3 regions of the Streptomyces sp. NPDC015171 genome follow, and region 2 is predicted to be linked to each of the others. Evidence: riboswitches for the same ligand, from Rfam matches in the RefSeq annotation. Region 2 holds a riboswitch; each other region holds the start of a gene.
The links. Region 2 has a riboswitch for cyclic di-AMP ahead of ACF073_RS32345 (M23 family metallopeptidase). Riboswitches for the same ligand answer to the same signal wherever they lie in the genome.
Positions count from the first base shown of each region.

Region 1: it holds a riboswitch for cyclic di-AMP, as region 2 does, so the genes downstream of both, ACF073_RS33280 (peptidoglycan DD-metalloendopeptidase family protein) here and ACF073_RS32345 (M23 family metallopeptidase) in region 2, are expected to answer to the same signal.
Region 3: it holds a riboswitch for cyclic di-AMP, as region 2 does, so the genes downstream of both, ACF073_RS17405 (transglycosylase family protein) here and ACF073_RS32345 (M23 family metallopeptidase) in region 2, are expected to answer to the same signal.

Region 1 is NZ_JBIBUO010000016.1:77,782-85,454, reverse strand. It holds gene ACF073_RS33315 (aspartate aminotransferase family protein) at 1-829, shown strand, start outside; gene ACF073_RS33310 (hypothetical protein) at 841-1,125, opposite strand; gene ACF073_RS33305 (helix-turn-helix domain-containing protein) at 1,274-1,897, shown strand; gene ACF073_RS33300 (DUF6126 family protein) at 1,894-2,016, shown strand; gene ACF073_RS33295 (hypothetical protein) at 2,045-2,845, shown strand; gene ACF073_RS33290 (tyrosine-protein phosphatase) at 2,856-3,653, opposite strand; gene ACF073_RS33285 (alpha-galactosidase) at 3,826-5,898, shown strand; cyclic di-AMP (ydaO/yuaA leader) riboswitch at 6,205-6,358, shown strand; gene ACF073_RS33280 (peptidoglycan DD-metalloendopeptidase family protein) at 6,364-7,284, shown strand; gene ACF073_RS33275 (SGNH/GDSL hydrolase family protein) at 7,524-7,673, shown strand, end outside.
Region 2 is NZ_JBIBUO010000015.1:58,941-66,613, reverse strand. It holds gene ACF073_RS32365 (CobW family GTP-binding protein) at 1-292, shown strand, start outside; gene ACF073_RS32360 (DNA topoisomerase (ATP-hydrolyzing) subunit A) at 289-2,745, opposite strand; gene ACF073_RS32355 (M16 family metallopeptidase) at 3,040-4,434, shown strand; gene ACF073_RS32350 (M16 family metallopeptidase) at 4,431-5,819, shown strand; cyclic di-AMP (ydaO/yuaA leader) riboswitch at 6,059-6,216, shown strand; gene ACF073_RS32345 (M23 family metallopeptidase) at 6,230-6,985, shown strand; gene ACF073_RS32340 (GntR family transcriptional regulator) at 7,184-7,673, shown strand, end outside.
Region 3 is NZ_JBIBUO010000005.1:470,675-478,347, forward strand. It holds gene ACF073_RS17385 (SurA N-terminal domain-containing protein) at 1-307, shown strand, start outside; gene ACF073_RS17390 (nucleoside triphosphate pyrophosphohydrolase) at 379-1,392, shown strand; gene ACF073_RS17395 (cytochrome P450) at 1,733-3,391, shown strand; gene ACF073_RS17400 (transglycosylase family protein) at 3,537-4,619, shown strand; cyclic di-AMP (ydaO/yuaA leader) riboswitch at 4,801-4,975, shown strand; gene ACF073_RS17405 (transglycosylase family protein) at 4,980-5,696, shown strand; gene eno (phosphopyruvate hydratase) at 5,993-7,279, shown strand; gene ACF073_RS17415 (septum formation initiator family protein) at 7,380-7,673, shown strand, end outside.

The sequences.
Region 1 (7,673 bases), on a different contig from region 2:
GGAGGCTCTGGCGCGGGAGCTGAAGAAGGGCGATGTGGCCGCGCTGATCGTGGAGCCGATCCAGGGCAAGGGCGTGCACGAGGCGCCGCCCGGCTACCTGCGCGCCGCGCAGGAGCTGCTGCACCGGCACAAGGCGCTGCTCATCGCCGACGAGGTGCAGACCGGCCTCGGGCGCACCGGCGACTTCTACGCCTATCAGCACGAGGACGGCGTGGAACCGGACCTGGTGTGCGTGGCCAAGGCGCTCTCCGGCGGCTATGTGCCCGTGGGCGCCACCCTCGGCAAGGACTGGATCTTCAAGAAGGTCTACTCGTCCATGGACCGCGTGCTGGTGCACTCGGCGAGCTTCGGCGCCAACGCCCAGGCGATGGCGTGCGGTCTGGCCGTGCTGTCGGTCATGGAGGACGAGCAGATCGTCGCCGGTGTACGCCGGACGGGCGAGCTGCTCAGGACCCGCCTCACCGGGCTGATCGACACGTACGAGCTGCTCGCCGACGTGCGCGGCCGGGGCCTGATGATCGGCATCGAGTTCGGCAGGCCGACCTCGCTGAAGCTGCGCAGCCGCTGGACCATGCTCCAGGCGGCCCGCAAGGGCCTGTTCGCGCAGATGGTGGTCGTACCGCTGCTGCAGAAGCACCGGATCCTCACCCAGGTCTCCGGTGACCACCTGGAGGTGATCAAGCTCATCCCGCCGCTGGTCCTCGACGAGGCCGACGTGGACCGGTTCGTGGAGGCCTTCACGGCCGTGATGGACGACGCGCACAGCGGCGGCGGTCTGATGTGGGACTTCGGCAAGACCCTCATCAAGCAGGCGGTGGCCAACCGCTGACCGCGGCCGGTTCAGCCGAGCGACAGCACGAGAACGAAGGGGAAGAGCAGTCCGGTCGTGCCCAGGACGGTTCCCGTCACCGAGGTCCACAGCCGGCCGCCGTTCCGGCGGGCGTGGTGGATCCCCGTCAGACCGAAGGCGACGGCGAGCCCTCCCGCGATGAGCATCACGGGCATCAGCAAGAACGTGAGCGTGGGCCACACACCCGCCGCGGCGACCGTTCCGAGGACCATCGAGGTGGGGCCGAGGGCGCCGGCGGGTGTGTCGCTCGGGCCCTGCGCGGTTTCAGCGGACATGCCATCCCCCAAGTTTTGAACGTGTTCAAACTCTGGGCTTGATCGTAGCAGGGGTGCGGCACGGCGGGGCGGAAGCCGAGGTGGGCGCGCTTTTTGCCTCTGGGGCAAGAAAATTGCCCGAGAGGCAAGATTCGGGCTCAATGGAGGCATGAACGCCTCAGACCCCGGGCCGCCACCGGCACCGGACGACGGCCTCACCGCCGTCGCGCCACAGCTGCGCGACCTGCGCCGGCACGCGGGCCTCACCCTGGAGGCCGCCGCCCGCGCGGCCGGGCTCTCCCCGGCCCATCTCTCCCGGCTGGAGACCGGGCACCGCCAGCCCTCGCTGCCGATGCTCCTCGCCCTCGCCCGTATCTACGGTACGACCGTCTCCGAGCTGCTCGGCGAGACGGTCGCCGACCGGGACGCCATCGTACGGGCCGCCGACATGGAGCCGACCAGGGCGGGCGGGTGGACGTACTTCCAGGCGGGGGCGCCGGGCCGCGGCATGCAGGCCCTGCGGGTACGGGTGCCCTACGGCTCGCAGGGCGACATCGTGCGCGTCCACCCCGGCGAGGAGTGGCTCCACGTCCTCACGGGCCGCCTGCGGCTGCGGCTCGGCGACACCGTGCACCTGCTCGGGCCCGGTGACAGCGCGCACTTCGACTCGCTCACCCCGCACCGCCTCGCCGCCGAGGACCGCGACGGCGTGGAGCTGCTGTTCGTCCACACCCTGCTGCAGAGCCCCACGGCCACCCTGTGCCTGGGCCCGTCGACCGGAGAGCTGCCATGAGCGATTTCGAGGAGAAGTTCCCCCGCTCCCTGTGGATCCGGCTGATCATCTACATCGCCCTCGGGCATGTGCTGGCCGCGTTCCTCTACCTGCTGTTCGCCGTGGGCGCCAAGGGCTGACCCGCCGCGGGCGTGACATCATGCACGGATGCCCGAGACGTCCGACCCGATCACCGCCCGCTGGCCGCTCGCCGAGCCCCGTACGGCCGACTGGCTGCGGGAGCTGGCGGGGGACGGCATCACCGGATTCATGGCCCCGCCGCTCCCGGACTCGGCCTGGGTGCTCAACGCGATGTACGAGCACGAGCGGGCCCCGGCCGATGTCACTCACGACGCGTACCACCGGGCCCGGGTGGCGGACGGGAGCATCGCACGGCACGTCGTCGGGGACATCGACCTCACCGAGCGGTCGGTGACCACCGGCGGCGGTCTCGGCCGGGCCGAGCATCCCGGACCCGGCTGGCGCCGGCTGCGCTGGGCGGAACTCGCCGCACGCACCGGCGACGCCATGGTGCCCGAGGGACTCCTGCCGTCCTTCCGCTGCTTCCCCTCGGCGAAGCAGGGCGGCAGCTGGCCGCTGCGGATCGCGCCGCCCACCGAGGGCAGCCTGGACCGGGAGAGCTGGAACCGGCTGATCGGGATCCTCACCGAGCACAGCCCGGCGGGCCCGGACACCCGCTGCCTCGCCTACTACAACCCGCTGATGCTCCTGGACTTCGACGGCGAGAACACCCACGTACGGGCCGGCCGGCTCGGGGACGCCGCCCTGCTGTACGACAACCCCGAGGTCAGGTTCAGCCCGTCCAACCTGTGGGCCGAGGACCGCTCCTGGGTCCTGTGCACCGACTACGACCTGTGGGCCAGCAAGCTGTCGGGCCCCGCCCCGCTCGTCGAGGCCCTGCTCCGCGACCCGGAGATCGAGGCCGTCCGCCTGCCCTGGGCCCTCTGACCGCCGCCGGTCAGTCCACCAGCCGGTCGCGCAGCCGCTCGCGGGCCTCGGGGGAGAGGCCGAGGCCCTCGGCGAGGTAGGGCTCGACGCCGCCCCAGGTCTCCTCGATGCTCGCGAACGCCGCGTCGAGGTACTCGGCACGGGCGTCGAAGAGCGGGTTGAGCAGCTCCATCACCTCGGGCGTGTACGCGGTGCCCGGGCTGCCGCCGCGGCGGACCTTGTAGCGGCGGTGCTTGGCATTGGACTCCAGGTAGTCGGCGACGATCGCCTCGCGCTCGACACCGACGGCGAGCAGGGTGACGGCCACGGAGATGCCCGCGCGGTCCTTGCCGGCGGCGCAGTGCATCAGCGCGGGCACGCTGTCCACCGCGAGCGCGTGCAGCACCCGGGAGTGCTCGGCGGTGCGCTCCTTGACGATCTTCCGGTAGGAGGCGATCATCCGGGCCGCCCCCTTGCCGTCGTCGAGCAGCGCGCGCAGCTGGTCGAGGTCGCCGTCGCGGACCATCTTCCAGAACTCGGCGCCGTCCGCCGGGTCGCTCAGCGGCAGATTCACGTTCCGCACCCCGGGCAGCGCGACATCGGGGCCTTCCAGCCTCTGGTCGGCGGCGTTGCGGAAGTCGAAGATCGTGTGCAGGCCCAGGGAGGCGAGGAAGGCCGCGTCCTCCTCGGTCGCGTGCGCGAGATGACCGCTGCGGTACAGCACTCCGTGGCGCACCCGCCGCCCGTCCACGGTGGGCAGTCCGCCCACGTCGCGGAAGTTGCGGACGCCGGCCAGCTCCGGCTCGGTCGACGGGACCTGCTGCGTCACGAGGGGCTCCTCCCGGTCGGCCCCGCCGCCGCTGCTCGGCGGTGGGCGCTCAGTCGACCATACGGCATCGGTTTCCTGGGGCAATGAGTTGTCCACAGGCATTGTCAGCAGGGTCCGCGGCCCTTGATGATGTTGGCACTTGAGCGGATCTGTTGGCACCTGTGAGGTCTCGATGGTGGACATCGCCGAAGACGGTCGTACCTGGCTCCTGTCGGGCCCCGGCAGCAGCTATGCCCTGCACCTCACCGCAGCGGACGAGCTGCTGCACCTGCACTGGGGGCCGCGGATCGCCCTCGCCGACGCCGAGGCGCTCGCGGCACACCCGCTGCCCGCTTACTGGGCCTTCGAGTCCCCCCTCGACGGCCGCGAGGAGTACCCCGTCGAGGGCGGCCCCCGCTTCGTCCGCCCCGCTCTCTCCGTGCGCACCGACGAGCGCCGCGGCACCGAGTGGCGCTTCGAGTCCTACCGCGCGGAGGGCGACGAGCTGCGGCTGCGCTTCGACGACGACGGCGTGGGCATCACGCTGCACTACCGGATGCGCGGCGACGTCGTCGAGCGCTGGGTGACCGTCCAGAACGGCGGCAGCTCGCGCGTGGAGCTGCTGCGGGCGGACGCGGCCACCTGGACCCTGCCCGACCGCGAGGGCTGGCGGCTGTCCCAGCTGCACGGCCGCTGGGCCGCCGAGTCCCGGCTCACCACCGCCCCCCTCACCTACGGCGAGAAGGTCATCGGCAGCCGCCGCGGCCACACCGGCCACCAGCACCTGCCCTGGGTCGCCCTCGACACCGACGCCACCGAGGAACGCGGCGAGGTCTACGGCTGCGCGCTCGGCTGGTCCGGCTCCTGGCGCATCGCCGTCGCCCAACTCCCGGACGCGCGCGTGCAGATCACCGGCGGCGCCGGCCACGACGACTCCGGGCTGCTGCTCCTCGCGCCCGGTGAGTCGTACACCACCCCGGTCTTCGCGGGCCTGTGGAGCGACGGCGGCTTCGGCGGCGCGAGCCGCACCTGGCACGCCTATCAGCGCGCCCATGTGATCCCGGGGGCCGACCGGGACCGCCCGGTGCTGTTCAACTCCTGGGAGGCGACGACCTTCGACATCTCCGAGAAGCAGCAGGCCGCCCTGGCCCGCCGGGCCGCCGAAATCGGCGTCGAGCTGTTCGTGGTGGACGACGGCTGGTTCGGCGCCCGCACCAGCGACCACGCGGGCCTCGGCGACTGGACGCCCAACCCCGACCGGTTCCCGCACGGTCTCAAGCCCCTCGCCGACCAGGTGCACGGCCTGGGCATGCGGTTCGGCATCTGGGTGGAGCCCGAGATGGTCAACGCGGACAGCGAGCTGTACCGTGCCCACCCCGACTGGGTCCAGCACCAGACGGGACGCAAGCGGACGGAACTGCGCAATCAGCTCGTTCTCAACCTCGCCCGCGAGGATGTCCAGGAGTATCTGTGGGAGCAGCTGGACACCCTGCTGTCCAGCGCCCCGGTCGACTACGTCAAGTGGGACTTCAACCGCTGCTTCACCGACGCCGGCTGGCCGGGGGAGCCGTACCCGCAGCGCCTCTGGGTGGACCACGTCCGCGCCCTGTACGCCCTGCTGGACCGGTTGCGGGCCGCGCACCCCCAGGTCGCCTTCGAGTCCTGCTCGGGCGGCGGCGGCCGGATCGACCTGGGGGTGCTGAGCCGCACCGACCAGGTGTGGACCTCCGACAACACCGACCCGCTGGACCGGCTCGCCATCCAGCACGGCTTCAGCCAGATCCATCCCGCGCGCGTGATGGCCGCCTGGGTCACCGACAGCCCCAACACCCAGCTCAACGGGCGTTCCAGCTCCCTGCGCTTCCGGTTCGTCAGCGCCATGGCGGGCGTGCTCGGGGTCGGCGGCGACCTGACGGAGTGGAGCGCGCGGGAGCTGGCCGAGGCCCGGCGGTGGGTGGAGCTGTACAAGGAGATCCGGCCGGTCGTGCAGCACGGCGAGCTGTACCGGCTGCGGCCCCCGGCGGGCGGCCTGAGCGCCGTCCAGTACGTGCGAGGAGCGGAGACGGTCGTCCTCGCCTGGCTCCAGGCGCAGAGCTTCGGCGAGCCGGCGCCGGCGCTGCGGCTGCGCGGACTCGACCCGACGGCATCGTATGAATGCCGTGAAACGGGCGAAGTGTACCGAGGGGCCGTTCTGCTGCACCATGGACTGCGCACCGGGCTCACGGGCGACCTGGACGCGACGGTTATCCGACTGCACCGCATCTGAGCCATCTGCCCGAATTGATGCCTTCGTCCAAACTCGCCGTGGAATGAGGCGTCATGGCCGAGCAGTGCGTGAGCAGCGTCATATCCGTGACCGTGCGTCGCGCGTCATGTCCACGTAATAGCCGTACGGGAAAAGCGGAACGGGCGCGCGGAGACGCGGGAATTCACGCTGGGTGACCATGGATTTTCGTCCGTGATCAGTCGAAACACGGACAACGGGAATCTGTCGCTTGTTTCCACGCGTCTTGCTCGCCTACCTTCGCCCTCAATCCGGTCGGAACGCCGAATCCTGCCGCCGCCCGGAGTCCCCTGACATGTGACCCGTGCCGGCAGGAGCGGGGGACCCGGGTACGACTGCCTGTCCGGTCTCCGCGACAGGCTAGGGGTGCAGCCGTGCGCGCACGGCCGGGCAGCTCCAGCCCGAACCCGACAGCTGACCTCGCAGGCGCCGGAGAGGAATCGCGCCATGCCCGCCAAGGGTAAGCACCGACGTCCCAAGACCCCGCGTTTTTCTCGCTCCATAGCCGCCGCCGGAACCGGCGGTGCCGCCTTGGCCCTGCCGCTCCTCGGAGCCGCCGGAGCGCACGCCGCCCCCGCCGCGCAGCCGGTCTCCGGAAAGGCCGTGCAGTCCCTTCCGGAAACGACGAAGAAGACCTCGGCCCAGTCGGGCGCGGGTGTGCGCACCTACACCGTGCGCGGCGGTGACTGCCTTGCGAAGATCGCGGAGGAGCAGCACGTCGGCGGTGGCTGGCAGCGGCTCTACGCCGACAACCGGCAGGCCGTGGGCGCCGACCCGTCGCTCATCCACCCGGGCCTGAAGCTCAGCATCGGCCGGCAGGCCGCACCGGCCCGCACCGAGTCCGCTGCCCCCCAGCACCCCTCGGCCGCCGCGCGGCCCTCCCAACCGCCCGCCGCCCAGCCCGCCGCCCCGCAGCCCGCCCAGACCTCCGGGTCCGGCAGCGCGCGCACCTCCGCCACCGGCTACCTCCTCCCGGTGACCGGCGCCACCGTCGGCACCAACTACCACGTCGCCGGCAGCATGTGGTCCAGCGGCTACCACACCGGCGTCGACTTCGTCGTACCGACCGGCACCCCGCTCAAGGCCGTCGCCGCGGGCACCGTCGTCTCCGCCGGCTGGGGCGGCGCGTACGGCAACCAGGTCGTCATCAAGCTGAACGACGGCCACTACGCCCAGTACGCCCACCTCTCGCAGCTCTCCGTCTCGGCCGGCCAGAGCGTGAGCCCCGGCCGGCAGATCGGCCTGTCCGGCGCCACCGGCAACGTGACCGGACCGCACCTGCACTTCGAGATCCGCACCACGCCCGAGTACGGCTCGGACGTGGACCCGGTCGCCTACCTCCGCTCGCACGGCGTCGCCGTCGGCTGAGCGCTCCCCCCGCACCACCTGCCTGACACGCCGCCGAAGGCCGGACCCCGATCCCCGGGTCCGGCCTTTGGTGTGTCCGCGTCCAACAGCCCGGAGATCATGTGTATTCCTGGATGGCAAATTCTTTACGAGTGGCTCATCTCACCGTTCGTCAACCCCCGCCTACGGTCGCGTAGGTCACATCCGAAGGGGAATCATGGTCCGACGTGGCAGACGATTCGAAGAATGACAGCAGATCAGTGATCGGGTCGTACGTGGCGGTGGGGGACAGCTTCACCGAGGGCGTCGGCGATCCCGGCCCCGACGGGGCGTTCGTGGGCTGGGCCGACCGGCTCGCGGTGCTGCTCGCCGACCGGCGTCCCGAGGGCGACTTCCAGTACACCAATCTC
Region 2 (7,673 bases):
CGTCGGCTTCGGGCCCTACGATCCGCGCAACCGCTATGCCGTGCACGCCGTAGGCCGGTTCCTGCGCTTCTATCCGGAGCCCTGGGCGCCCGGCGAGGACCGGCTCACCCAGCTCGTGCTCATCGGATCCGGTATCGACGCGGACGCCCTCGGCAAGGAGCTGGAGGCGTGCAGGAACGACGCCCCGCACGCCGACGAGCACGGCATGTGGGGCGTCCTGCGCTACGTGGCGAGTCCGGACGCAGCGGAAGCGGACCGCGAGGAGCCGCCCGTCCGGGAGCCGTACGTCTAGAACACCGGCCCCGCCACCACGCCCACCGTCTTCGGCAGCGAGGTGCCCGAGCCGTCCCGGCGCGGGTCGGTCTCCGGCAGCTCCGCCGGGGTGCCGTTCTTCTGTGCCGCGCGCGCGGGAAGCGGACCCGCCCAGCCCAGCGACAGGCAGTCCTCGCCCTTCAGGAACCGCTGGCAGCGCACGCCGCCGGTGGCCCGGCCCTTGCGCGGGTACTGGTCGAAGGGGGTGAGCTTGGCCGTCGTCTGCACCGAGTCGTCCAGCGTGCCGCGCGAGCCCGCCACCGTGAACACCACCGCGTCGGCGGCCGGGTCGACCGCCGTGAAGGAGATCACCTTCGCGCCCTCGGTGAGCTTGATGCCCGCCATACCGCCCGCCGGACGGCCCTGCGGGCGCACGATGGAGGCCTGGAAGCGCAGCAGCTGCGCGTCGTCGGTGATGAACACCAGGTCCTCCTCGCCGGTACGCAGCTCCACCGCGCCGACGATCCGGTCGCCCTCCTTGAGCGTGATGACCTCCAACTCGTCCTTGTTGGACGGATAGTCGGGCACCACGCGCTTGACGACCCCCTGCTCCGTGCCGAGCGCGAGACCCGGCGAGGACTCGTCGAGCGTGGTCAGGCAGACCAGCGTCTCGCCGTCCTCCAGGGAGACGAACTCCGCCAGCGGGGCTCCTCCGGAGAGGTTCGGCACCGTCGTCGGCTCGGGCAGCTGCGGCAGGTCGACCACGTTGATCCGCAGCAGCCGTCCCGCCGAGGTCACCGCGCCGATCACCCCGCGCGCGGTGGTCTGCACCGCCGAGACGATGACGTCGTGCTTGACGCGCTTGGCGCCCGCCGCCGGGAACGGCTCGTCGGTCGCCGTACGGGCCAGCAGCCCCGTCGAGGACAGCAGCACCCGGCACGGGTCGTCGGCCACCTGCAGCGGCACCGTGGCGGCCGGGGCGCCCCCGGACTCCAGCAGCACCGTGCGCCGGTCGGTGCCGAACTTCTTCGCCACGGCGGCAAGTTCGGCCGAGACCAGCTTGCGCAGCTCCGCGTCCGACTCCAGGATCCGGGTCAGTTCCTCGATCTCGGCGGAGAGCCTGTCCTTCTCCGCCTCCAGCTCGATCCGGTCGAACTTGGTGAGCCGGCGCAGCGGCGTGTCGAGGATGTACTGCGTCTGCACGTCGCTGAGCGAGAAGCGCTCCATCAGGCGCTGCTTGGCCTGCGCGGAGTTCTCGCTGGACCGGATGATCCGGATGACCTCGTCGATGTCGACCAGTGCGGTCAGCAGACCCTCGACCAGGTGCAGCCGGTCGCGCCGCTTGCTGCGGCGGAACTCGCTGCGGCGCCGGACCACCTCGAAGCGGTGGTCCAGGTAGACCTCCAGCAGCTCCTTCAGGCCCAGGGTGAGCGGCTGGCCGTCGACCAGGGCGACGTTGTTGATGCCGAAGGTCTCCTCCATCGGAGTCAGCTTGTACAGCTGCTCCAGGATCGCCTCCGGCACGAAACCGTTCTTGATCTCGATGACCAGGCGCAGGCCGTGCTCGCGGTCGGTGAGGTCCTTGACGTCGGCGATGCCCTGGACCTTCTTCGCGTTGACCAGGTCCTTGATCTTCGCGATGACCTTCTCGGGGCCGACCGTGAACGGCAGTTCGGTGACCACCAGGCCCTTGCGGCGGGCCGTGACGGTGTCGACCGTGACCGTCGCGCGCATCTTGAAGGTGCCGCGCCCCGTCGCGTACGCGTCCCGGATGCCGTCGAGGCCGACGACCCGGCCGCCGGTGGGCAGGTCCGGGCCCGGGACGTGCTTCATCAGCGTGTCCAGGTCCGCGGTCGGGTACCGGATCAGATGGCGGGCGGCGGAGATGATCTCGCGCAGGTTGTGCGGCGGCATGTTCGTCGCCATGCCGACCGCGATGCCCGAGGCGCCGTTGACCAGCAGGTTCGGGAAGGCGGCCGGCAGAGCCACCGGCTCCTGCTCCTGGCCGTCGTAGTTCGGCGCGAAGTCGACGGTGTCCTCGTCGATCGACTCGGTCATCAGGCTCGTCGCCTCGGCCATCCGGCACTCGGTGTACCGCATGGCGGCCGGCGGGTCGTCGTTGCCCAGCGAGCCGAAGTTGCCGTGGCCGTCGACCAGCGGCACGCGCATGGAGAAGGGCTGCGCCATACGCACCAGGGCGTCGTAGATCGACGCGTCGCCGTGCGGGTGCAGCTTGCCCATGACCTCGCCGACGACCCGGGCGCACTTCACGTAGGCGCGGTCCGGGCGCACGCCCATCTCGTTCATCTGGTAGACGATCCGGCGGTGCACCGGCTTGAGGCCGTCGCGGGCGTCCGGCAGGGCACGCGAGTAGATGACCGAGTACGCGTACTCAAGGTAGGAGCCACGCATCTCGTCCACGACGTCGATGTCGAGGATTCTCTCCTCGAACGAATCGTCGGGCGGCGGGGTCTTCGTGCTGCGGCGGGCCATCGCTGCCTGGCTCCTTGCTGAAGCGTGGGACGGATCTGACGCGGACCATTGTGGACCTACGCACTGACAACCCGTGCCACGACCCGGTCCCGGCGACCCGGCGGGCGCCGGGGAGCCGGCCCGCCCCGGTGCGCGCGAGCCGGCCGGGAGGGGGCCCGACGCAGGCTACGCGATCCGCTGTGGGCGTACGCCCCGCGGGAACTCCGCCGAGGCCCCGCACGCTTTGCATACAGTGGCAGGAACGGCAGGAAAACCGCGGTTCGTACAACCGACTCCGCTCGTGAAGGGACGTACATGCCCATGGGTCACACGACCACGGCCGAGGCAGGCTCCGGGGGCCTGACAGCGACCGAGCACCGGCTGGCCAACGGTCTGCGCGTGGTGCTCTCCGAGGACCACCTGACCCCGGTGGCGGCGGTCTGCCTCTGGTACGACGTCGGTTCCCGCCACGAAGTCAAGGGGCGTACCGGCCTTGCTCACCTTTTCGAGCACCTGATGTTCCAGGGCTCCGGGCAGGTCAAGGGCAACGGTCACTTCGAGCTCGTGCAGGGCGCCGGCGGCTCGCTGAACGGCACCACCAGCTTCGAGCGCACCAACTACTTCGAGACCATGCCCGCCCACCAGCTGGAGCTCGCCCTCTGGCTGGAAGCCGACCGCATGGGCTCGCTGCTGGCCGCCCTGGACGATGAGTCCATGGAGAACCAGCGGGACGTCGTCAAGAACGAACGCCGCCAGCGCTACGACAACGTGCCCTACGGCACCGCCTTCGAGAAGCTGACCGCGCTCTCCTACCCGGAGGGCCACCCGTACCACCACACGCCGATCGGCTCGATGGCGGACCTGGACGCGGCTACCCTGGAGGACGCCCGCCGGTTCTTCCGCACCTACTACGCGCCGAACAACGCGGTGCTCTCCGTGGTCGGCGACATCGACCCCGAGCAGACCCTCGCCTGGATCGAGAAGTACTTCGGTTCGATCTCCGCCCACGACGGCAAGCCCGCCCCCCGCGACGGCTCCCTGCCGGACACGATCGGCGAGCAGAAGCGCGAGGTCGTCGAGGAGGAGGTCCCGGCGCGCGCCCTGATGGCCGCCTACCGGCTCCCGCACGACGGCACGCGCGCGTGCGACGCGGCCGACCTCGCCCTGACCGTCCTCGGCGGCGGCGAGTCCTCCCGCCTGTACAACCGGCTGGTGCGCCGCGACCGTACGGCCGTGGCGGCCGGCTTCGGCCTGCTGCGCCTGGCCGGCGCCCCCTCCATGGGCTGGCTCGACGTGAAGACCTCCGGTGACGTCGAGGTGCCGGTCATCGAGACCGCCATCGACGAGGAGCTGGCCCGGTTCGCCGCGGAGGGCCCCACGCCCGAGGAGATGGAGCGCGCCCAGGCCCAGCTGGAGCGCGAGTGGCTGGACCGGCTCGGCACGGTCGCCGGCCGCGCCGACGAACTGTGCCGCTACGCCGTCCTGTTCGGCGACCCGCAGCTCGCCCTGACGGCCGTCAAGCGCGTCCTTGAGGTCACCCCGGAGGAGGTCCAGGAGGTCGCCAAGGCCCGGCTGCGGCCCGACAACCGCGCGGTCCTCGTCTACGAGCCGAAGTCCCCGGAGACCGTCGAGGACGCCGGGGTCCCCGAGGACCCGGAGCAGGAAGCGACCGTAGAGGCCGGCAACGAGAACGAGGAGACGGCCAAGTGACCGAGCTCGCCACCATGGAGTTCCACCCCCAGCCGCAGCCGGGCGAGGCCAGGCCCTGGGCGTTCCCGGCCCCCGAGCGCGGCACGCTGGACAACGGCCTGACCGTGCTGCGCTGCCACCGCCCCGGCCAGCAGGTCGTCGCGGTCGAGGTGCTGCTCGACGCGCCCCTGGACGCCGAGCCGACCGGCCTCGACGGCGTCGCCACGATCATGGCGCGAGCCTTCTCGGAGGGCACCGACCGGCACTCCGCCGAGGAGTTCGCCGCCGAGCTCGAGCGCGCGGGCGCCACCTTCGACGCGCACGCCGACCACCCCGGCGTCCGGATCGGCCTGGAGGTCCCGGCCTCCCGCCTCGCCAAGGGGCTCGGCCTGCTCGCCGACGCCCTGCGCGCTCCCGCCTTCGCCGAGAGCGAGGTCGAGCGCCTGGTCCGCAACCGCCTGGACGAGATCCCGCACGAGCTGGCCAACCCCTCCCGCCGGGCCGCCAAGGAACTGTCCAGGGAGCTGTTCCCGGCGGCCTCGCGCATGTCCCGCCCGCGCCAGGGCACCGAGGAGACGGTCGAGAAGATCGACGCCGCGGCCGTCCGCGCCTTCTACGACCGCCATGTGCGGCCCGCGACGGCCACCGCGGTCGTCGTCGGCGACCTGACCGGCATCGATCTGGACGAGCTGCTCGGCGAGACCCTGGGCGCCTGGACCGGCACCCCGGGCGAGCCCCGGCCGGTGCCGCCGGTGACCGCCGACGACCGCGGGCGCGTGATCATCGTGGACCGGCCCGGTGCCGTCCAGACGCAGCTGCTCATCGGCCGGGTCGGCCCCGACCGGCACGACCGGGTGTGGCCCGCCCAGGTGCTCGGCACGTACTGCCTCGGCGGCACGCTGACCTCGCGCCTCGACCGCGTCCTGCGCGAGGAGAAGGGCTACACGTACGGCGTGCGGGCCTTCGGGCAGGTCCTGCGGGCGGCACCGGAGGGCACGGGCGCGGCGATGCTCGCCATCAGCGGCTCCGTGGACACGCCGAACACCGGCCCGGCACTGGACGACCTGTGGAAGGTGCTGCGCACCGTCGCGGAGGAGGGTCTGACCGACGCCGAGCGGGACGTCGCCGTGCAGAACCTCGTCGGTGTGGCGCCGCTGAAGTACGAGACCGCGGCGGCCGTCGCGGGCACGCTGGCCGACCAGGTCGAGCAGCACCTGCCGGACGACTTCCAGGCCACGATGTACCAGCGGCTGGCCGCCACGGGCACGGTGGAGGCCACCGCCGCCGTCGTGAACGCCTTCCCGGTGGACCGTCTGGTGACCGTCCTCGTCGGCGACGCGTCCCAGATCAAGGAGCCGGTGGCGGCGCTCGGCATCGGCGAAGTCACCGTCGTCACCGCGGAGTAGCGGCCGGCGCCGCGCGGCAGCCGCGCGGCAGCACGCGCGCGTGTGGGCCCTCACGACCTACGGGTCGTGAGGGCCCACACTGTTCCACTCTCTTCCTCAGATGCCCGTTTTGGGCCGGAGGTTGCCCGTCTGCCCTGTGGGATGCGCTACAAAAGACCGGATTCGTTTGAGGATTGAAAGCGGGCCGCCGTAGCGTCATGCGGGCTGTTCGTCAGGCAGTACGCCGCGTCCGCGGCACCGGACAGTCATCGCCGAGTCCCCGTACGGCGCGAGCCAGGGGAGCCGGGGACCCACGTCCCCTGGGGTGAATCGGGCGCCGCGCGACCGCGGGGGGCCCGTAGGAGACCTTCCTGCTCCGAACCCGTCAGCTAACCCGGTAGGCGAGAAGGAAGGAAAGGACCAGCCACTTCATGGCGTTCATGTGCGCCACCGGGAAGCACCGCAAGCCCGGACGGGTCAAGCGGACCACGGCCCAGGCGGCCGGCATCGCGGCCCTCACCACCACCGGTGTCATCGGCACCCTCGCCGCCTCCCCGGCGCTCGCCGCCGAGACCTCCCCCGAGCAGACGGGCCTGACCCCCGTCCTCACCGCGACCGAGGGCGTCGCCGAGCAGATCGACGCGCAGGCCGCCGCCCAGCAGCAGGCCGCCGAGCAGAAGGCGGCCGAGGCGGCCGCCGCGAAGGAAGCCGCCCAGCGCGCCCAGGAGGTGCGCGAGGCCAAGGCCCGCGCCGCCCGCGAGGCCGAGCGCAAGCGGCTCAACGCCTTCGTCGCCCCGATCGCGCACTCCTACGTCTCCACGGGCTACCAGGCGAGCAGCTCCCTGTGGTCCTCCGGCTCGCACACCGGCATCGACTTCCACGCGGCCAGCGGCACCTCCGTCCACGCGGTCGGCGCCGGCACGGTCGTCTCCACGGGCTGGGGCGGCGCGTACGGCAACCAGATCGTGATCCGGATGGCCGACGGCATGTACACCCAGTACGGGCACCTGTCGTCCATCGGCGTCACGGTGGGCCAGAAGATCCTCCCGGGCCAGCAGATCGGCCTCTCCGGCGCCACCGGCAACGTCACCGGCCCGCACCTCCACTTCGAGGCGCGGACGACCCCGGACTACGGCTCGGACATCGATCCGGTCGCCTACCTCCGCAAGCACGGCGTGAACATCTGACGCCACCCCAGCACCGTCCGAAGCCCCGGCTCACCGAGCCGGGGCTTTCGCCGTTTTTCACGCCGCGCCGCAGGTCCGCTGTCCAAAAATATATCCATGGATTACGGCCCGCCGTCGGAAATTCCGGCTCATTGGAATAGAGTCACGGGACACGCGTCCATCGTCGGCGTTTCACGGGGATTAAGGCGGAGGTCGGTCATGCGTATTCCGGCGCACTCGGTGTGCACCGCTGTCCGGGACGACATCATCGCCGGTGTCTACGAACGCGGCAGCCGCCTCACCGAGGAAGTCCTGGCCCGCCGCTACGGTGTCTCGCGCGTCCCCGTGCGCGAGGCGCTGCGCACCCTGGAGGCCGAGGGCTTCGTGGTGACGCGCCGGCACGCGGGCGCGTGCGTGGCCGAGCCGGCCGAGCACGAGGCTGCCGACCTGCTGGACATGCGGATGCTGCTGGAACCGCTGGGCGCCGCCCGGGCCGCCCAGCGGCGCACCGAGGCCCATCTGAAGGTGCTGCGCGGCCTGGTCAGGCTGGGCCAGGAGCGGGCCCGGCGCGGCAACAGCGACGATCTGCGCTCGCTGGGCGGCTGGTTCCACGAGACGCTCGCCCAGGCTTCCGGCAGCCCCTCGCTGACCTCGATGCTCACCCAGCTGCGGCACAAGATCGCCTGGATGTACGCGGTGGAGGCACCGC
Region 3 (7,673 bases), on a different contig from region 2:
GGAGCAGCAGGCCGGCGGCAGCAAGGGCCTGAAGACGGCCTGGCTGCAGAAGTACGGCATCGCCCCCGGCCGCCTCGACGACAACCTGCGCCTCCAGCTGGAGGCGCAGAAGCTCGCCGAGAAGCTCGGCACCGACACCAGCCAGCCCGCCTTCTGGAAGGCCCTGTCCAAGGCCTCCGGGGAACTCCACATCGACCTCAACCCGCGCTACGGCTCCTGGGACGTGCGGAAGAGCAGCCGGGTGGACGCCGAGACACCGTGGGTGCGGGAGGTCACGACCGCGGCCGACCGGCCGCTGACGGCGTAGCCGGCGGCACGGCCCCTTGGCCCTGTGGATAACTCAATCCGCTCCCTCGCCCCGTGGGTTACGTTCGGGTGGTGAACGAAACCAGCCCCGGAACCAGCCCCGCCTCCCGCCCCGAGCCCGGCCAGGAAGCCGCCACCGGCCGGATCGTCCTGCTCACCACCAGCCACCGCGTCGCCCCCGGCCTGCTGTCCTGGCCCGCCTGGCAGGCCCTGCGCTCCGCCGACGCCGTGCTGTGCGCCGACGGCACGCATCCGCAGCTGCCCTATCTGCGCGAGGCCGGGATAGCGGTGGCGGAGGCGTCCCCCACCGCGCAGGGGCTGGTCGACGCCTGCGCCGGCGGGCGGACGGTGGTGGTCGTGGCCATGGGCGAGGGCGAGCCGGCGCTCACCGACGGCCTCGCCCGGCTGGCCGGCTCCGGCCGGGTCGCCATGCCGGAGCTGGAGCTGCTCCCCGCCTCCTACGATCTGCCGGGCGCCCGCCTGCTGGACCTCGTGCAGGTGATGGACCGCATCCGCGCCGAGTGCCCGTGGTCCTCCCGGCAGACCCACGAGGGCCTCGCGAAGTACGGCATCGAGGAGGCGTACGAGCTGGTCGAGGCGATCGAGGCGGGTGACCGCACCGAGCTGCGCGAAGAGCTGGGCGACGTCCTCCTCCAGGTCGTCTTCCACTCCCGGATCGCCGAGGAGGACCAGGACGCGCCGTTCTCCATCGACGACGTCGCCGGTGGCATCGTCGCCAAGCTCATCCACCGGCACCCCCATGTCTTCGGCGACGAGCAGGCCGAGACCCCGGAGGACGTCAAGGCGCACTGGCTGCGCACCAAGGCGGAGGAGAAGCAGCGCAGCTCGGTCACCGACGGCGTCCCGCTCGGCCAGCCCGGCCTGGCCCTCGCCGCCAAGCTCGCCTCCCGCACCCGTACGGCGGGCCTGGCGGTGCCCCTGCCGCAGGGGGAGGGCATCGGCTACGAACTGCTGGCGCTGGCGGCCCGCGCCGAGGCGGACGGTGTCGACCCGGAGGCGGCGCTGCGTGCGGCGGCACGGGCGTACCGGGACGCGATACGGGCTGCCGAGGGGCTGTCCTCTTAGTACCGCGCCGCACTACGGGCGGAGGCGGGGCGTCGGGGCAGGGCGCGACAGCGGAGCCGGAGGAGCCCGGAGGAGCCCCGGCACGAGCTGCCGGGCACGTCCTGACGCTCACGGGCCGTGGAACGGCGGGCCGGGAAGGCGGGGGCAGAGCAGGCGCGGGCCGGGAAGGTGCGAGCCGGGGAGGTGCCGGCACAGGCGGCCACCGGGCTGGACGTCGCACGCAGGGTCCCGGCCGGACACCGGCGACACCCGCGAGGCCCACGCCGCGCCGGCCCCCGTCCGACGCCCCCGCCCCGCCACCCGGACGGACGCCCGCCCGCAAGCCGGATACGGTCGAGGAGTGACCGAGCAGCTCCACCCCGACCAGCCGGGCCCCACCCCCGACCAGCCGAGTTCCCCTCCGGGCCAGCCCGCCGGCGACCCCGCCGCCCCGGCTCCCCACTCCGGTGCCCCGAGTTCCCGTCCGGGCCAGCCCGCCGGCGACCCCGCCGCCCCGGCTCCCCACTCCGGTGCCCCGAGTTCCCCTCCGGACCCGCCCGCCGGCGACCCCGCCGCCCCGGCTCCCCACTCCGGTGCCCCGAGTTCCCCTCCGGACCCGCCCGCCGGCGACCCCGGCGACCCCGCCGCCCCGGCCCCCCGCCCCGGCCCACCGTCCCCGGCCTCCGCCACCCAGCCCTGCCCCCACTCCGCGTCCCCCCACTCCGCGTCCCCCCACCCGGCCGACGCACCCTCCACCCCGCCCTCCACCCCGCCCCCGCCCCCGGCCCTTTTCACCTGGGAGTTCGCCACCGACCCGTACCCCGCGTACGCCTGGTTGCGGGAGCACGCGCCCGTGCACCGGACGCGGCTGCCCAGCGGGGTCGAGGCGTGGCTGGTCACGCGGTACGGCGATGCCAAGCAGGCCCTCGCCGACCAGCGGCTGAGCAAGAACCCGGCGCATCACGACGAGCCCGCGCACGCCAAGGGCAAGACGGGCATCCCGGGCGAGCGCAAGGCCGAGCTGATGACGCATCTGCTGAACATCGACCCGCCGGACCACACCCGGCTGCGCCGGCTGGTCAGCAAGGCGTTCACGCCCCGCAGGGTCGCCGAGTTCGCGCCCCGGGTGCGGGAGCTGACCGACCAGCTCATCGACGGGTTCGCGAAGACGGGCTCCGCCGACCTCATCCACGAGTTCGCCTTCCCGCTGCCCATCTACGCCATCTGCGATCTGCTCGGTGTGCCGCGCGAGGACCAGGACGACTTCCGGGACTGGGCGGGCATGATGATCCGGCACGGGGGAGGGCCGCGCGGCGGGGTCGCCCGGTCGGTGAAGAAGATGCGCGGCTACCTCGCCGAGCTGATCCACAAGAAGCGGGAGGCGCTGCCCGCCGAGCCCGCTCCCGGCGAGGACCTGATCTCCGGCCTGATCCGCGCCTCCGACCACGGCGAGCACCTCACCGAGAACGAGGCCGCCGCGATGGCCTTCATCCTTCTCTTCGCCGGCTTCGAGACCACCGTCAACCTCATCGGCAACGGCACCTACGCCCTGCTCACCCACCCCGGGCAGCGCCACCGGCTGCAGCGGTCCCTGGCCGCGGGCGAGCGGGACCTGCTGGAGACCGGCGTCGAGGAACTCCTGCGCTACGACGGCCCGGTGGAGCTGGCCACCTGGCGGTTCGCCACCGAGCCGCTCACCCTCGGCGGCCAGGACATCGCGGCGGGCGATCCGGTGCTCGTCGTCCTCGCCGCCGCCGACCGGGACCCGGAGCGGTTCGCCAATCCGGACGTGCTGGACCTCGCCCGCCGCGACAACCAGCACCTCGGTTACGGCCACGGCATCCACTACTGCCTCGGCGCCCCGCTCGCCCGCCTGGAGGGCCAGACCGCGCTGGCCACCCTTCTCACCCGGCTGCCCGACCTGCGGCTCGCCGCCGACCCGGCCGACCTGCGCTGGCGCGGCGGACTCATCATGCGCGGCCTGCGCACGCTCCCGGTCGAGTTCACACCCACCGCGTGAACCGGAGACGTTCACTTCTGTGATCTTCACGTGATCTGCGCGGCATTAACTTGTGACAAGTGATCGTCTGCCTATACGTTCACCCCTCAGTGTGGCGCGGAGTTTCGGCGCCCACCGCTCCAGCTGTCGCTCGAAAGGCTTCCGCATGCTCTCCGGGAACGGTCGACACCGTCGCCCCCGTCAGGCTCCGGCCCTCCTCGTCGCGGCCGGAGTGACCGGCTCCGCCATCGCCATCCCGCTCCTCGGCGCGGCGAGCGCCAACGCGGCCGAGGGCACCACGTGGGACAAGGTGGCCGAATGCGAGAGCGGCGGCTCCTGGAGCGCCGACACCGGCAACGGGTACTACGGCGGCCTGCAGATCTCGCAGGACGACTGGGACACGTACGGCGGCGGGCAGTACGCGGGCAGCGCCGACCAGGCCAGCCGCCTCCAGCAGATCTCCGTGGCCGAGAAGATCCTCGCCGACCGGGGCACGACGCCCTGGGCCACCTGCGCCCTGCTGTCCGGCCTGACCTCGGACTCAAGCTCCGTGGACGTCGACACGGGCGTCGGCGGCTCCGGGGGCGGCAGCGGCTCGGGAGACACGTCCGGGGCCGGCGACTCCGGTTCGTCGGACGACTCCCACGGCTCCGACTCGTCCGGTTCGCCCGATTCTCCGTCCTCCACGGATGCCGACTCCGACGCCAACTCCGGCTCCGGCACGGGCTCCTCCTCGAAGGAGACCGGAAAGCCGTCCGCGAAGCCGGGCGAGGACTCCGGCAAGGACGCGGGCAAGGGCTCCGGCAAGGACACCGGTTCCAGCGGGAGCGACACGCCCGAGTCGGGCAAGTCCACCCCGCCGGCGACCGGCGGCCCGCGGGAGACCGAGGGGTCCCCCACGGCCACCCCGGACGCCGGGATCGCCGACAACCCCCAGCAGGCCGCCGGTGCTTGGAGCCTGGTCGACACCGGGTCCCTCGCCAGCGGCGGACGGCACCGGGGTGCGAGTGCGGACGAAGGTGCGGGAAACGGACAGGAGGCCGCCTCCTCGGGCCGGCACGCCTCCCGTGAGCCCGGCACCTACACCGTCCGCGAGGGCGACACCCTCTGCTCCATCGCCGACTCCCTTGACGTCGACGGCGGATGGCGGGCGCTGTACGCGGGGAACAAGGAGTCCGTCGGGTCCGACCCGAACCACATCTCCGCCGGTCAGACCCTGGAAGTTGGGGACGAAACAGGCGGTAAGTAGCGGGAGTTGACGCCCCACTTAGAGCCTAATGTCCGATTTGGCGAAAGTGTGGGATGAGTCTCAGAAGCCCTGATCGTCTTTGAAATTCCGGCGATCGCCTGCCTACGGTCAAGGCCGCTCGTCACCACGGGCCCCGGTGCCGCAACGCCGAATCCTGCCAGCGGCCGTCCGGGAACAGTCGACGCGTCAAGCGCCGTAGGCAGGAGCGGGGGACCCAAGGTAGGCGCCGGAACCAGCACTTGAGGCTGGAACCGGCTGGGGGTGAAGCCGCACTCCGCGCAAGCGGGAGGTGCGGCCGGGCAACTCAACCGGCCCGAACCCGACAGCTCACCTCGCAGGCGTCGGTGAGGGGATCGATCCATGCTGTTTTCCGGCAAGGGCAAGCACCGTCGTCCGTCCAAGGCCGTCCGCGCCGTCGCGCTGGCCGGTGTCACCGGCGCCGCCGTCGCCGCCCCGCTGATGGCGGCCGGCAACGCCTCCGCGGCCACCACCTCCGAGTGGGACACCGTCGCCCAGTGCGAGTCCGGCGGCAACTGGTCCATCAACACCGGCAACGGCTACTACGGCGGTCTGCAGTTCTCCGCCTCCACCTGGGCCGCGTACGGCGGCACCGCCTACGCCTCGCAGGCGAACCAGGCCACCAAGGCCCAGCAGATCGCCGTGGCCGAGAAGGTCCTCGCCGCGCAGGGCAAGGGCGCCTGGCCGGTCTGCGGCACGGGCCTGTCGAGCACCCCCAATGGCGGCTCCGCCCCGACGACCCCGTCGGCCCCGTCCACCCCGTCGACCTCCACGCCGGACTCGGGCAGCACCACCACCCGCTCCTCCGACGGGCAGGCCGCCTCCCGCTCCGCCGAGCGCCCGGCCGCCTCCGCCAAGAGCGAGACCGTCACCACCCCGACCGGCAAGACGGTCAAGAAGGGCGACGGCGAGTACAAGGTGGCCGCGGGCGACACCCTCAGCACCATCGCCGAGAAGCACAAGGTCAAGGGCGGCTGGCAGAAGCTGTTCGAGCTGAACAAGGACATCGTCCAGGACGCCGACCTCATCTACCCGGGTCAGCAGCTGCACCTGAAGTGACCTCCGGCTCCGGCCGGACCACGGGCCCGCACCCTTCCGCGGGCCCCGCCGCAGGGCCCCGTGCGGGCCACCCCCGTCCCCACGGGCTCCCCGCCCCGGTGCGTGTTCCCCCGTACGCACCGGGGCGGGGCTTTTTCGCGTCCGCCGCGCCCCTTCCCTTTGTTTCGTGAAGAAACAAAAGGTACCGTCGGCCTGTCCACGGGACGGTCGGTCGGTGGCCGACGCCTCAGGGACGGTTAGGCTCTAGTCGCAAGGCACACCAGCCCCGCACAACCAGCGTCACATCCACGAAGGAGATGCTCGTGCCGTCCATCGACGTCGTCGTAGCCCGGGAAATCCTGGACTCCCGAGGCAACCCCACGGTCGAGGTCGAGGTCGGCCTCGACGACGGCAGCACGGGTCGTGCCGCCGTCCCGTCCGGCGCCTCGACCGGTGCCTTCGAGGCCATCGAGCTGCGCGACGGTGACCCGAACCGCTACCAGGGCAAGGGCGTCGAGAAGGCCGTCCTCGCCGTCATCGAGCAGATCGGCCCCGAGCTGGTCGGCTACGACGCCACCGAGCAGCGCCTGATCGACCAGGCCATGTTCGACCTGGACGCGACCGACAACAAGGGTTCGCTCGGCGCCAACGCCATCCTCGGCGTCTCGCTCGCCGTCGCCCACGCCGCCTCCGAGGCCAGCGACCTCCCGCTCTTCCGCTACCTGGGCGGCCCGAACGCGCACCTGCTGCCGGTGCCGATGATGAACATCCTGAACGGCGGCTCGCACGCCGACTCCAACGTGGACATCCAGGAGTTCATGATCGCCCCGATCGGCGCGGAGTCCTTCTCCGAGGCCCTTCGCTGGGGCACCGAGGTCTACCACACCCTCAAGAAGGTCCTGAAGGGCAAGGGCCTGTCCACCGGTCTCGGCGACGAGGGCGGCTTCGCCCCGAACCTGGACTCCAACCGCGCCGCCCTCGACCTCATCCTCGAGGCCATCAAGGAGGCCGGTTACGTCCCCGGCCAGCAGATCGCCCTCGCGCTCGACGTCGCCGCCTCCGAGTTCTACAAGGACGGCAAGTACCTCTTCGAGGGCAAGGAGCGCTCCGCCGCCGAGATGACGGAGTACTACGAGGAGCTGGTGGCGGCCTACCCGCTCGTCTCCATCGAGGACCCGCTGTTCGAGGACGACTGGGCCGGCTGGAAGGTCATCACCGACCGTCTCGGTGACAAGGTCCAGCTGGTCGGCGACGACCTGTTCGTCACCAACCCGGAGCGCCTGGCCCGCGGCATCGAGGACGGCGCCGCCAACGCCCTGCTGGTCAAGGTGAACCAGATCGGCTCGCTCACCGAGACCCTGGACGCCGTCGAGCTGGCCCAGCGCAGCGGCTTCAAGTGCATGATGTCCCACCGCTCCGGCGAGACCGAGGACGTCACCATCGCCGACCTGGCCGTCGCCACCAACTGCGGCCAGATCAAGACCGGCGCCCCGGCCCGCTCCGAGCGCGTCGCCAAGTACAACCAGCTGCTGCGCATCGAGGAGATCCTCGACGACGCCGCGGTGTACGCCGGCCGCAGCGCCTTCCCGCGCTTCAAGGGCTGAGCCGTACAGGGTCACAGCTGAGCCAGTCGTACGTACGTCCCCGTACTCGGTCCCGTACCGTGTGCGGGGACGTACGCGCGTGGAACGGGAGGCGGGGAAGATGGCCGTGAAGGACCGTGACCGGTTCTCCACCGCGACCAGGCTGCGGCTGCTCGGCGAGCAGACGGCGGCCCGGGTCTACCGCTCCCAGGCCAAACGGCAGGTCCGCCGCTCCCGGCTCACCGGCCGCGCGGCCCTGCTCGCGCTGGTGCTGTGCTCGCTGGTCGTCGCCCTCGCCTACCCGATGCGGCAGTACGTCTCGCAGCGCGCGGAGATCGCCGACGTCCGGCGCAAGCAGGAGCAGGCACGCGAGCGCGTCGAGCAGCTGCGCGACCTGAAGGCCCGCTGGCAGGAC